3 regions of the Thermochromatium tepidum ATCC 43061 genome follow, and region 3 is predicted to be linked to each of the others. Evidence: predicted binding sites of a transcription regulator. Region 3 holds the regulator's gene; each other region holds the start of a gene.
The links. The regulator FNR, encoded in region 3, switches genes on or off when oxygen is low (the NO sensors DNR and NnrR bind a similar motif). The targets are predictions, from matches to a motif close to TTGATNTANATCAA.

Region 1 (4,382 bases), 310 kb from region 3:
TGAGCATGGTACGCAGTCCAGCCGGCCATTCATGGGCGCGCGGCTCGGCATAGTTGGGCGCGCGTCCGAGCATGAAGATCTCGACCAGACGTACCATGAGACCGATGGCGAAGATCGCCAGCGCGATATCGAAGACTGGACCCTTGGTCCACAGCAGGAATTCCATCGAACCGCTCATAGCTTTTGCTCCAGTTCGGCGACGGTGACGGGTTGGCGCGTGGCCGCGGCGTCCCTGCCCTTCTTGCGGGAGAGGGCTGCGAGTCCACCGCCGACGACGGCCCCGGCCGCCCCCGCCTGCAAGAGTGTCGTGGGTCCGAGCGTGAGCGGCACAGACACCGGTTCATAGAAACCTCCGGCATCCCAAAACCTCGGCTCGGAGCAGCCCAGACAGGGATGCCCGGATTCGACCGGCCAACTGGTGCCGTCGTTCCATTTCATGGTGGCACAGGCGTTGTAGGTGGTCGGTCCCTTGCAGCCGAGCCGATACAGACACCAGCCCTGTTTGGCCCCTTCATCATCGAAGCCCTCGGCAAAGAGTCCTTTGTCGTAAAAGGGCCGGCGAGAGCAGCGGTCATGGATCGACTGGCCGTAGAAGGCGAGCGGCCGGCCATAGCCGTCCAGCTCGGGCAGCTGACCGAAGACCAGATAGTGCGCAATCACGCCGGTGATGACCATGGGGATCGGCGGACAGCCGGGGACATTGATGACCGGCTTGTCCCGAACCAGCTCCCTGACCGACAGGGCACCGGTCGGGTTGGGCCGTGCCTGGGGCAGACCACCGAAGGCGGCACAGGTACCGACCGCGATCACGGCGACGGCATGCTCGACCGTTTCCATCAGGATGTCGTAATTACTGTGACCTGCGATGGTCGAGAAGCCCGGATTGGATTTAGGACCTGGGATGGAACCGTCGACGATCACCAGATACTGGCCCTTGTTCTCTTCCATCGCCTGGATGCGTGCTTCCTCGGCGGCATCACCGGACGCGGCCTGGAGCGTGTGGTGATAATCCAGCGAGATAAAATCAAGGATCAGGTCTTCGAGCGTCGGTGCATGGGCGCGGGTCAGGGATTCGGTACAGCCGGTGCATTCCTGAAACGACAGCCAGATGACCGAGGGGCGGCGTGCCTGCTCTAGTGCAGCGGCGATGGTCGGTACCATGCTTGGCGGCAGGGCCATCAGCGAGGCGGTCGTGGCACAGAGCTTGAGAAATCCGCGACGCGACAGGCCATGATCGCGCAGGCTCTCGCCCAGTGTCTTATCGGGTTTCTTGCGCATGGTCCCTCCTCTCGGGTGTCAGGACGAAGGTGGCGAAGCGTTCAGCGTGGTATCCAGGCCAGACTCGGCGAGTCGTGCATTGAGCGCACTGAGCGACTCGGCGAGATCCTCCGGGTGCGGACGCAGGATCTCGGGGATGGCGGCGATCTCGACCTGATAGCTCAGGCGCTGATCTTCCAGGCTGCGGTAGTCGACCAGCCAGACACCGGGGATGGCGGTTTCTTGGATCAGGGTCGGGCCGAGCGCCTCGACGCGCGCCTGGACCTCGCCCGAACCGAGCACGGCGGTCAGACGTTCCAGATCGCCCGGACCAAAGGGCATGGAGTGGAGGTCGATGCACGTCGACTCGCCGCTGGCGAGCAGACGTTCGAGCGCGTGACGGACCTCGTACAAGATGGAGAGCACCTGCCCGTGTTCGGGCGTGGCTCCAGGGCAGGAACCACCCGGCGCGGGCGGATCGATCTTGGGTTCCAGGCTGGACATGACCACTCCATCTCGATGTCGATGGAGTGGATTCTAAGACGGTCCAGGGATTTTTGATTTGACCTGGAGCAGGTATTTTAGCATTTAATCGAGTCGTGATATCTCGATGGTCTAGTAACCGCGAAAATACCAGAGATTGTCCCAGCCCGGCGGTGAGACGGGTGGCGGCCCGGGCGGCAACAGAGGTTCTGACCGTCCGGAGACCTCGGATCCATCCTCGGGGAAAGGAAGAAGCGGTCCCCAGACCTCAGGTCCGAGTCGACGAAAGACCTCGAGATCCTGATCGATGCGCTCCTGACGCTCAGCGCGACGGCGGCGCAGATCCTCTTCCCAGTTCTCTTGCTGTATGGCCCCACGCGGATGAAGGAGACGGTGGCGTTGTTCATGCTGCTCACGTACCGCCGACCGTCGCGCCTCCCAGGCCTCACGCTGGGCGCGCACCTCGTCGAGCCAGGATGATACCTGATTGGGTTGAATCTCGCCTGTCAACGCCGGATTAGGCCCCCGGGCCGCCGGCTCAGCGAATGCGCTTTCGACACCCAGCAGCAGTCCGCCGCACAGCAGACAGACCGCTGCCGAAGCGCGACCGCCTCCGAGCCGCATCGCTTCAAACGGAATGGGACGCTTCGAGTCGATCATGGATCTCGCGCCTCAGGCAGGACAGCACCTGTTCGCAGGTGATGGGCGTCTCCTCGGCGGTGGTGATGAAGAAGACATCGTCGACCTCGGCGCCGACGGTGGCGATCTTGGCGTTCTGCAGCCGGATACCGCACTGCTCGAATACGGCCCCGACCTCGGCCAGCAGCCCCGGACGGTCGAGGGTCGTCAGACGCATGATGGTACGCTGGTTGGGCTCGTCGACGGAAAAACAGACCCGCGTCTCGATCGGAAAATGTCGGTGCCGGCGCGAAGGCGTGCGCGTGACCTGAATCCGGGCCTGACTCGGCTCAGTGAGACGCGCGGCGAGCTGCTCGCGCACCTCGCTGAGTCGGGCGGGATTGTTGAGCAGGGTGCCGCCCTGATCGAGCACCTGATAGCTGTTGACCACCATGCCATCGCTGGTGGTCATGACACGCGCATCCATGACGCTCAGACCCATCTGATCGAGTGCGGCCGTGGTACGGGCGAACAGATTGTCGCGATTGCGCGAGTAGATGAAGATCTCGCTGCCACCGCGCGCTGTGATCGGGCGGATGTCGACCACTGGCCGGTCCACAGCGCCGGCCTCCAAAATGCGTCTGGTCTGCCAAGCGATCTCGTCGGGTGAATTGTAAATAAAAAAGTCGTGGTTGAAACGCTGCCAAAGTGCCTGACAGGCGTCCGCTTTGATACCATGGCGCGCCACTAGCCGCAGACTCTCGGCCTGCTTTTGGGCGATGAGCTCGTCCTGGGCCTGGGGGTTGTCGAGTCCACGCAGCAGGGCGCGCCTGGCGCTGTAGTAGAGCTCGCGCAGCAGGGCATCGAGCCAGCTGTTCCAGCGTCCCGGATTGGTGGCCCGTGCATCGGCCACGGTCAGTAGATAGAGATAATCGAGCCGGGTCTGATCGCCGATCAGGGCGGCGAAGGACTGGATGACCTCCGGATCGCTGATGTCCTTGCGCTGGGCGGTCATGGACATCACCAGATGGTGCTCGACCAGCCAGGACACCAAGCGACTGTCGAAGTCGCTCAGACCATGGTGCCGACAGAAGTCCCAGGCCTCGCGCGCGCCCAGGAGCGAGTGATCGCCGCTCCGGCCCTTGGCGATGTCATGAAAGAGTCCAGCCAGATAGAGCAGTTCCAATTTGGGGATGCGCCGTGCCAGGGCACTACAGAGCGGCAGCTCTTCATCGTACTCGGGGATGACGAAACGGCGCAGATTGCGGATCAGCATCAGGGTGTGCTCATCGACCGTATAGACATGCAATAGGTCGTACTGCATCCGCCCGACGATGTTGGCGAAGGCCGGGATATAGGCCGGTAACACCCCGTAACGACTCATGCGGCGCAGGGCATGGGTGAGCCCGGAGGGCTCGCGCAGGATCTCCATGAACAGACTCCGTGCCCGGAGATCGGCCCGAAAGGCGTCGTCGATGCGATGGCGGTTCTCGCGGATCAGGCGGATGGTGCTCGCGCGTACCCCTTGCAGCTCGGGATGGGTCTGGAGGATGTGAAAGACCTCCAGCAAGGCGATCGGGGTGCGCTGAAACACGCTCGGCGAGGTGACCTCCAGATAGCCGCAACGTGACTGGAAACGCTTGTTGATCGGCACCGGCGGGCCGAGATCGTCGTGCAGCCGGATCGCCTCGCCGAAGAGCTGCAACAGCATCTCATTGAGCTGGTTGAGCTCCTGGACGGTGCGGTAGTACTGCTGCATGAACTGCTCGACGGCCAGATTGTTCTCGCCGTCGCTGAAACCGAACTGACGCGCCAGGGTAAGCTGATGATCGAACAGCAGCCGGTCTTCATGCCGTCCAGCCAAGCGGTGGAGGGCAAAGCGGATGCGCCATAGCAGGGTCTGGCCATCGATCAGGGTCTGATGCTCGGATTCGGTCAGGAAGCCGTGGTCGACCAGCTCGTGTAGGGTCTCGGCACCGAAATGCCGCTTGGCCACCCAGGCGATCGTCTGGATATCCCTGAGT
Region 2 (4,382 bases), 110 kb from region 3:
AGACCCAGTGGATCGGCCCAGTGGCCCAAGGCATCGGCTAGATTGACCGGGATGGTCGCCACGGCCTCGCTCAAGCCGGCACTCAGGCTGTAGGGCCCCTCCTCTTCGGCGCTGGGCCCCTCACCGGACTCGGCGGCGGCCAGACGCGAATAGGTCGCATCCAGCGTACCGACTACGGCCTCCTTGGCCAGGAGGCCAGTGAAGATGCCAACCGTCGCCGGCCAGTTCTCGGCGTCCAGACCCATGGGCGTAAAGGCCGGGGCGAGGGTGCGCCCGATGGCGGCGAGCACCGACTGCTCAGTGTCCTCGTTGCCGAAGCTGCCGTCGGTGCCCGTGGTATTGAGCAGGTTGAGCACCAGCACCATGGGCACGATCACGGCCCCCGCGCGCACGACGAAACCCTTGGTGCGGTCCCGGGTGCGCTGCAGCACGCCCTTGAGGGTGGGCAGATGATAAGGCGGCAGTTCCATCACGAAGGGCATGACCTGACCCTTGAGCAGGGTGTGCTTGAGGATGAAGCCGGTCAGCACCGCCGCGAGGAGGCCGATCAGATAGAGCGCAAACACCACGTCTTGACCGCCGGCGCTGAAGAAGGCCGCCGCGAAGAGTGCATAGACCGGCAGCCGCGCCCCGCACGACATGAAGGGCGTCATCAGCACCGTCAAGACCCGATCACGTGGATTCTCCAGGGTACGACTCGCCATGATCGCCGGCACATTGCAGCCAAAACCCACCAAGAGGGGCACAAACGACTTGCCCGGCAGCCCAATCGCCCGCATGAAGCGATCCATGACAAAGGCCGCGCGCGCCATATAGCCCGAGTCCTCCAGCACCGACATGAACAGATACAGAAAGGCAATGATGGGGATGAAGGTCGAAACCACCTGCACCCCGCCCCCGAGCCCCTTGGCGATGACGATGATTAGCCACTCGGGCGTACCGATCCGACCCAAAAGCTCGGACGCACCCTCGACAAAGAGGGCCCTGGCAGCGAGATCAAAGAAATCGATGAAGGCCCCGCCGATGTTGATGGTGAACATGAACATCAGATACATCACGGCAAGAAAGATCGGGATGCCAAACACTCGATTGAGCACAATCCGGTCGACCCGGTCGGAGAGCGAGCGCGACGCTTGGCCGGATGTCTTCACCGTCGCCTGGGTGAGGGCGTGCGCAAAGCCATAGCGCGCGTCGGCGAACAGGATATCGACGTCGTCGGCCAGATCGCCGAGTAGGGCGCGGACCTCGTCCCGGCCCACCACCGGGCCGGCCAGCCGGAGCGCCAGATCGTCGCCTTCCAGCAACCGTGCCGCCAGCCAGCGCACGGAATCACCCTGTGCCTCGGCGATCGGACGCAGACGCGGTTCGAGCGCGCTGATCGCCGCCTCTAGCCTGGGCCCGAACGGGATCTGGACCGAGGGCACGCTGGCATGCTGGGCCTGTTCGAGCAGGACCTGTTTGAGTTGTGCCACCCCCTGGCCTTTAGACGCCACCAGGGGTACTACCGGACAGCCGAGCCGTTTGGAGAGCGCGGCGACATCGATCCGGAGCCCGCGTGACTCGGCCATGTCCATCATGTTGAGCGCCAGCACCAGCGGGCGGCCCATCTCGATCAGCTGGGTGGTCAGATAGAGATGGCGCTCCAGGCTGGAGGCATCGAGTATGTTGAGGATGACATCGGCCTCGCGGGCATAGACGAAGTCGCGCGCGATGCGCTCGTCGAGCGCGACCGCGGGGTCGGAGACGTCGAGCGAATAGGTGCCGGGTAGATCGACCAGGCTGAACTCGGCCGCGCCGAAGCGATAGCCTCCAGTCTTGCGCTCGACCGTGACCCCCGGCCAGTTGCCGACCTGCTGGCGCGCGCCGGTCAGGGCATTGAAAAGCGTGGTCTTGCCGCAGTTGGGGTTGCCGACGACACCGATGCAGTAGTGCGGTTTTGAGAGGGGCTGAGTCATCAGATGCGCTCCACTTCGAGCACCGCCGCCTCATCGCGGCGCAGACTGACCGCGGTGCCACGCACCCGGATCTCGACCGGATCACCCAAGGGGGCGACCCGGATCACCTCCAGGGCGACACCAGGCGTCAATCCCATCGCCAAGAGCTTGTGTCGATAGGCTCCGCCGGCGGCACGAAACCCGAGTACGCGCCCCTGGTCACCGGCCTTGAAGTCCTTGAGGGTCGCGTTCATGCCTCGACTGCCTCCACCAGGATCTTGACCGCCATCCCACCCCCGAGCGCCAGGCGGGTCTCACCGCGCGCGAGGACTAGAGCGCCGCCCTGACGCGCTACGACGCGCACCTCGGTGCCCGGATTCAGGCCCAGTTCGGTCAGACGCCTGGCCAGACCCTTGCCGCCGTGCAGGGTCCGGATGCGCACCCGCTGGCCCTCTCTGGCCAGCACCAGCGGGAAGCTGTTGGTTACGGCTGGTTGGTTCTCGCGATGATCAACCCGAGTTGCCGGGTCGAGGGGATCGCTGAGATCGCCCGGATGCAGTGAGGGCGCAAGATCCATGTTCAATGCCTCAAGAAATAACAAGAATAATTCTTATTCTAGGTGAGCTCCCTCATGAATGCAATGACTTCTCATTTGCCATCGAGATCGGGTATGTGCGACAAGGTCGGGGAGATGAGCATGAGTGCTGAAGCAACGTGCGTGGCTTGACCTCGATCAAGGCTGGTCGTCGTGAATCAACCAAGACTCGTTCTTTGATCATCGGTGGCCAAAGACACAATACGAGGAATCTCGATGCCATCCGGACAACGACTCGAACGCGAGCAGAAGACCATCGCCGCCATGCTGGCGATCTATTGTCGAGACCATCACGGCGGACGACGGGAGTTGTGCGAGGACTGCGCCAGACTGCTCGACTACGCCCGGCGCCGGCTGGATCGCTGTCCCTTCCAGGAGAAAAAACCGGCCTGCAACCGTTGCGAGGTGCACTGCTACTCGGCGATCCAGCGCGAGCGGGTGCGGGCCGTGATGCGTTATGCCGGACCGCGGATGATCTTACCCCATCCGATCCTGAGCCTGTGGCATCTGATCGACACCTGGCGACCCGTGCCCAGGCTCTTGCGACACAAGGGTACGGAGTGAACTCTGTCTTACATCGACTTGACCCTGTGCGCGACACGCCTTGTCGTTTGGGGCGCAATGTCTCTGCCGCCGAGACCCAAGGCGGCCGACGGCGGGGCAGGCTGGAAGTCACACCTGTGGAGAGACGCACTGTCATGGAGTGCTCGGCCCCAAAACCCACCGAATCGACTCAGGGGCGGTATTAAGCCACCCCTGAGCGCCTTAGGAATCCCCGGTCTTCAGTCCAATGAGGATGTCAAGGGCGGTGCGAAAGACATCGCCAACCATACCCCGGCGGCGAAGGCGAGCAGCAAGGCGAAGACGATCAGCCAGGGGATGAAGAGGCGCGGTGGATGCGTCGGTTGTGCCGCCGGCGCCGGTCCGTGGTCGGCGACACAGATCGCCCGGCGCCAGATCGCTATGGCTGTCTGCACCAACAGAACCACCACGACCCCGCTCAGCAGCGCGACCAATCCGGTCCCGAGTTGGAGATAGAACGCCTGCTTGGTCTTGTCGAACAGGGTCAGGCTCGCGATCCCGATCGCGGCGAGGGGGAAGGAATAGGCCCACCAAGACAGAAAGAAACGCAGCCCCAAGAAGCGCGGGATCTGGGTAAAGAGCAGGAGCGTCAAAAAGAGTCCGGCGAAATAGAGGATGCGCCCGAAGCTGTCGATCTCGCCGACCAGCTTCAGATAGGCGATGAAGCCGACGGCCGGCGGGGCGATCAGGATGAAGAGGGTCGGCATCAGGTGCGCTTCGAGCGGATGATGGAAGAGTACCCGGTTGAAGACGATCACCAGCAGGATCAGCCAGAACAGGATGCCGATGCTGAAGAAGAACCAGGACAGATCGCCATAGCCCAAGGGCACACCGGCGATGGGTACCAAGACATTGCCGACCGCTGGGATGAACCAGGCCGGATTCATATGGTGGATCTGGAAGTGCTCGTGATGGATCCAGACGCTGACGATATAGAGCGTAAACAGCAGATGCAGCCCGCTGCCGATCATCCATAGCGGGGCGCTGACGGATGCCGAGACTGGGAGAAAGGCGATGGCCAGCAACAGCAGGCTCATCGAGAGGGTCGGGAAGAAATTGATCTTGACCGGATGGCGCAGCTCGCGCACCACAGATGCACGATGCAGTAACAGCTTGAGCAGATAGATGAGTACGAGCAGAGCGAAGAGACTGGCCGTCGTGCCCAGCAGCCAGGGCGTGAGTCCAAGATCCAGGCCAAGGAGCACCTGGACCTTCTCCCAGCCGATGGTCAGACCCGACAGCCCCATGATCATCGAAAAGAAGGAGATGGG
Region 3 (4,382 bases):
CGAGGCCGCACAGGGATGGAGCCTCGTCGGTGAGCCGAGCGCCCTGCCCCTGGCCTCTGACAGCATCGATGTCGTTCTCCTAGCGCATGTCCTGGAGTATTCGGATCGCCCGCGTGTGATCCTCGCCGAGGTCGAGCGCGTGCTCATCCCCGAGGGGCGCTTGATCCTTCTTGGGTTTGATCCGCTGAGTCTGTGGGCGCTGGGACGTCTCTGGTGGCCGAGCCGTCGGCGACGGCCCTGGAATGGACGCTGGCGTTCGTCGATCCAGGTCGAGCGCTGGCTGACCGAGCATGGGTTCGAGATCGAGACGCGCGAGCGGGCCCTATTCTGTGTCCCCTTTGTTACTCCAGCCGGGGCGATCTGTCGCTTCGTCGAGTCACTCGGACGCCGGTTCTGGCCGCTATTTGGCGGTCTCTATGCCATTCGCGCCGTCAAGCGGGTCGCGCCACTAACCCCGATCAAGCCCTATCGCACCAGTCGTTGCGCCTTGCTGCCGGGCGGCGCCATCCGCCCCACGACTCGAGGGACTGGGCATGCCTGATTGGGTCGAGGCCTTCACCGACGGCGCCTGCAAGGGCAATCCCGGCCCCGGCGGCTGGGGCGTGTTGCTGCGCTGGGGTGGGGTCGAGAAGGAGCTACTGGGTGGCGAGCCCCAGACCACCAACAACCGAATGGAGCTGATGGCCGTGATCATGGCGCTGGAGGCGCTCAGGTATCCGGCCCGGATCCGCATTACCACGGACTCAACCTATGTCAAGCGCGGGGTCACCGAGTGGCTGTCGCACTGGAAGCGTAATGGCTGGCGCACTGCCGATCGCCGTCCGGTCAAGAATCGCGATCTCTGGGAGCGTCTAGACCAGGCGCTCGCCCAGCACGAGGTAAGCTGGCGCTGGGTCAAGGGCCACACCGGGCACCCCGAGAACGAGCGCGCCGACCGGCTCGCCAATCTGGGTGTTCCAACGGGAGGATACTGAAATGCGTCAGATCGTTCTGGATACCGAAACCACGGGTCTTGATCCACGCGAGGGTCACCGGATCATCGAGATCGGCGGCGTCGAACTGATCGACCGGCGCCCGAGCGGCCATAACTTTCATGAATACATCAACCCCGAGCGTCAGATCGACGCCGAGGCCGAGACCGTGCACGGCATCAGCAATGCCCTCCTGGCTGACAAACCGCGTTTTGCCGACATCGCCGAGCGGCTGATCGAATATCTGCGCGGGGCTGAGCTCATCATCCACAACGCCGCCTTCGATGTCGGCTTCCTCGATTACGAATTCAGCCTGTGGCGTGGCAGTGAGGCCCCACAGATCGCCGATCTCTGCACCCTAACCGACACCCTGACGCTCGCGCGTCGGCTCCATCCAGGCCAGCGCAATGGGCTTGATGCACTCTGCAAACGCTATGGGATCGACAACTCGCACCGCACCCTGCACGGTGCGTTGCTCGACGCCCAGATCCTGGCCGACGTCTATCTGGCGATGACCGGTGGGCAGGTTGCGTTGTATCTCGACGGTGAGGGTGGCGAGCGGATCGGCGATGACAAGCGAGGGGTGTATCGAGGCCGCGTTGACGTCGAGCGACCGCGCCTGCGGGTGGTCCGTGCGACACCGAGCGAGCTGGAGGCGCATCAGACCCGGCTTAAGGAGATTCAAAAGGCGAGCGGCAGCTGTGTCTGGCTCGGTGCGCTCGGATAATCAGGTCTGCTGCCGGCGCTGCGGTTGACGTCGCCCGGCGCCGGCACCATCGCTGATCTCTTCCAATCCCCGGAGGTCGAGCAGCTCGATATGCTTGCGTTCGACACGCACCAGACCCTCGTCCTGGAAGCGGGTGAAGAGCCGGCTGACGGTCTCGACGGCGAGCCCCAGATAGCTGCCGATCTCATGTCTGGACATGCTGAGATGGAAGTCCGTGGCCGAGAGTCCACGCCTGTGCAGGCGTTGCGAGAAGCTGAGCAGAAAGGCGGCCAAGCGCTCCTCGGCATTCTTCTTGCCGAGCAGGCGCAACAGGTCGGTATCCTGGCCGATCTCCTTGCTGAGCAAGCGGTACATCTGGTGCTGGAGGCTTGGGATGATCGCGGTCAGCTCCTCCAGCCGCGCGAAGGGGAGTTCACAGATGGCCGAGGTCTCGAGCGCACGGGCCGAGCAGGCATGCTGGCCCTTGTCGATGGCGTCCAGCCCCAGGAGCTCGCCGGGCAGGTGGAAACCAAGCACCTGTTCGCCGCCCTCGCTGCCGGGGGTAAAGGTCTTGAGCGAGCCGGTCTTGACGACGTACAGAGAACGGAAGTGGTCGCCCTCGCGAAACAACAGGTCGCCACGATGCAGCGGACGGGAGCGCTTGACGATGTCATCGAGCCGCTCGACGTCTTCGGGTGTCAGACCCATGGGTAGGCAGAGCGAGGAGAGTGTGCACTGGCGACAAGCGACACGGATGGATTCGATCGAGATCACGGTGTTTTGATTCAAGGTTTCTACCCTCGCTCCTTGGCCTGGCCCGCTGCAGGCGATAGGGTTTTGTTTTTGATCTGGATCAATGATCCGGTGTTATTAACCCGATCCCTTCTCAAACTCAAGTGCCGATATCAGGCCGCCAGCCTCGCGTTTCCAGCCAAACCAGGCCAAAAGCTCGAAGCTGAATCGCATTGAGCCAATGCAGCGATTTTGGTAGCTTGTCTCGCCATCCGAGTCGCGACCCTCGGGCTTACTCGACCCCCCTCGACCCCCGTTCACTATGACAAAGTTCATCTTCATCACCGGCGGTGTGGTGTCATCGCTGGGTAAGGGCATTGCCTCGGCCTCGCTGGCGGCGTTGCTCGAGGCGCGCGGTCTGCGCGTCACCATGATCAAGCTCGATCCCTACATCAACGTCGATCCGGGCACCATGAGCCCCTTCCAGCACGGCGAGGTCTATGTCACCGACGACGGGGCCGAGACCGACCTGGACCTGGGCCATTATGAGCGCTTCCTGCGTACCCGGATGGGGCGTAACAACAACTTCACCACCGGTCAGATCTACGAGAGCGTGATCCGCAAGGAGCGTCGCGGCGACTATCTGGGCCGCACGGTGCAGGTCATCCCGCACATCACCGACGAGATCAAGGCCAGCATCCGCCGCGGCGCCGAGGGTGCCGACATCGCCATGGTCGAGATCGGTGGCACCGTGGGCGACATCGAGTCGCTGCCATTCCTGGAGGCGATCCGTCAGATGCGGGTCGAGGAGGGACCGGAGAACTCATTGTTCATGCATCTAACCCTGGTGCCCTACCTCCGCGCCGCCGGCGAGATCAAGACCAAGCCGACCCAGCACTCGGTCAAGGAACTGCGTTCGATCGGCATCCAGCCCGACATCCTGCTGTGCCGCGCCGAGAAGCTGCTGCCGGACGAAGAGCGGCGCAAGATCGCGCTCTTTACCAATGTCTCGGAGAAGGCGGTCATCTCGGCCATCGACGCCGACAACATCTACCGCATCCCGCGGCTGCTCCATGCCCAGGGCCTCGATGACCTGGTGGTGCGTCAGTTCCGGCTCGAGGTGCCCGAGGCCGATCTCTCGGAGTGGGATCGGGTGCTGGACGGCTTCGACCATCCCGAGCAGTCGGTGCGCATCGGCATGGTGGGCAAGTACATGAACCTGACCGAGGCCTACAAGTCGCTCTCAGAGGCGCTGGCGCACGCCGGCGTGCACACCAAGATCCGGGTCGAGATCGTCTATGTCGACTCCGAGCGCATCGAACGCGAAGGCACAGACTGTCTCAACGGACTCGACGCCATCCTGGTACCGGGCGGATTCGGCGAGCGCGGGGTCGAGGGCAAGATCCAGGCCGTGCGCTATGCCCGCGAGCAGCGGGTACCCTATCTCGGGATCTGTCTTGGGATGCAGGTGGCGGTGGTCGAATATGCACGTCATGTCGCCGGGCTGGTGGGCGCCCATAGCACCGAGTTCGACCCCCAGACGCCGCATCCAGTGATCGCCCTGATCACCCAGTGGCGGGATGAGCAGGGGCGGGTTAAGACCCGCTCCGAGAATGATGACCTGGGGGGGACCATGCGGCTCGGCGGGCAGAATTGTCGGCTGGAGCCGGGCAGTCTGGCGCGGGCAATCTATGGTCAGCCGCAGATCCGCGAACGCCATCGCCATCGCTATGAATTCAACAATGCCTATCTGGATACGCTGAAGGATGCCGGGCTGCGGTTCTCGGGCTGGTCGCTCGACAACCGCCTGGTCGAGATCGTCGAGATCCCGGATCATCCCTGGTTCATCGCCTGTCAGTTCCATCCCGAGTTCACCTCGACCCCGCGCGATGGGCATCCACTGTTCGAGGGCTTTGTGCGCGCGGCCCTGGTGCAGTGTCAGTTCAATGGACGAAACGCATGATGTCGCTGGC

Region 1: the regulator FNR is predicted to act here: its motif matches at 1,820-1,833, upstream of E6P07_RS00125 (hydrogenase expression/formation protein).
Region 2: the regulator FNR is predicted to act here: its motif matches at 2,658-2,671, upstream of E6P07_RS11905 (nitrous oxide-stimulated promoter family protein).

What each region holds. Positions count from the first base shown of each region.
Region 1 covers NZ_CP039268.1:22,789-27,170, reverse strand. The annotation lists gene E6P07_RS00135 (hypothetical protein) at 1-178, opposite strand, end outside; gene E6P07_RS00130 (hydrogenase small subunit) at 175-1,278, opposite strand; gene E6P07_RS00125 (hydrogenase expression/formation protein) at 1,297-1,761, opposite strand; gene E6P07_RS00120 (hypothetical protein) at 1,873-2,400, opposite strand; gene glnD ([protein-PII] uridylyltransferase) at 2,369-4,382, opposite strand, start outside.
Region 2 covers NZ_CP039268.1:2,569,767-2,574,148, reverse strand. The annotation lists gene feoB (Fe(2+) transporter permease subunit FeoB) at 1-1,955, opposite strand, end outside; gene E6P07_RS11915 (FeoA family protein) at 1,955-2,188, opposite strand; gene E6P07_RS11910 (FeoA family protein) at 2,185-2,511, opposite strand; gene E6P07_RS11905 (nitrous oxide-stimulated promoter family protein) at 2,746-3,093, shown strand; gene E6P07_RS11900 (SLAC1 anion channel family protein) at 3,312-4,382, opposite strand, start outside.
Region 3 covers NZ_CP039268.1:2,675,573-2,679,954, reverse strand. The annotation lists gene E6P07_RS12420 (class I SAM-dependent methyltransferase) at 1-541, shown strand, start outside; gene rnhA (ribonuclease HI) at 534-974, shown strand; gene dnaQ (DNA polymerase III subunit epsilon) at 976-1,698, shown strand; gene fnr (fumarate/nitrate reduction transcriptional regulator Fnr) at 1,699-2,466, opposite strand; gene pyrG (CTP synthase) at 2,732-4,372, shown strand; gene kdsA (3-deoxy-8-phosphooctulonate synthase) at 4,369-4,382, shown strand, end outside.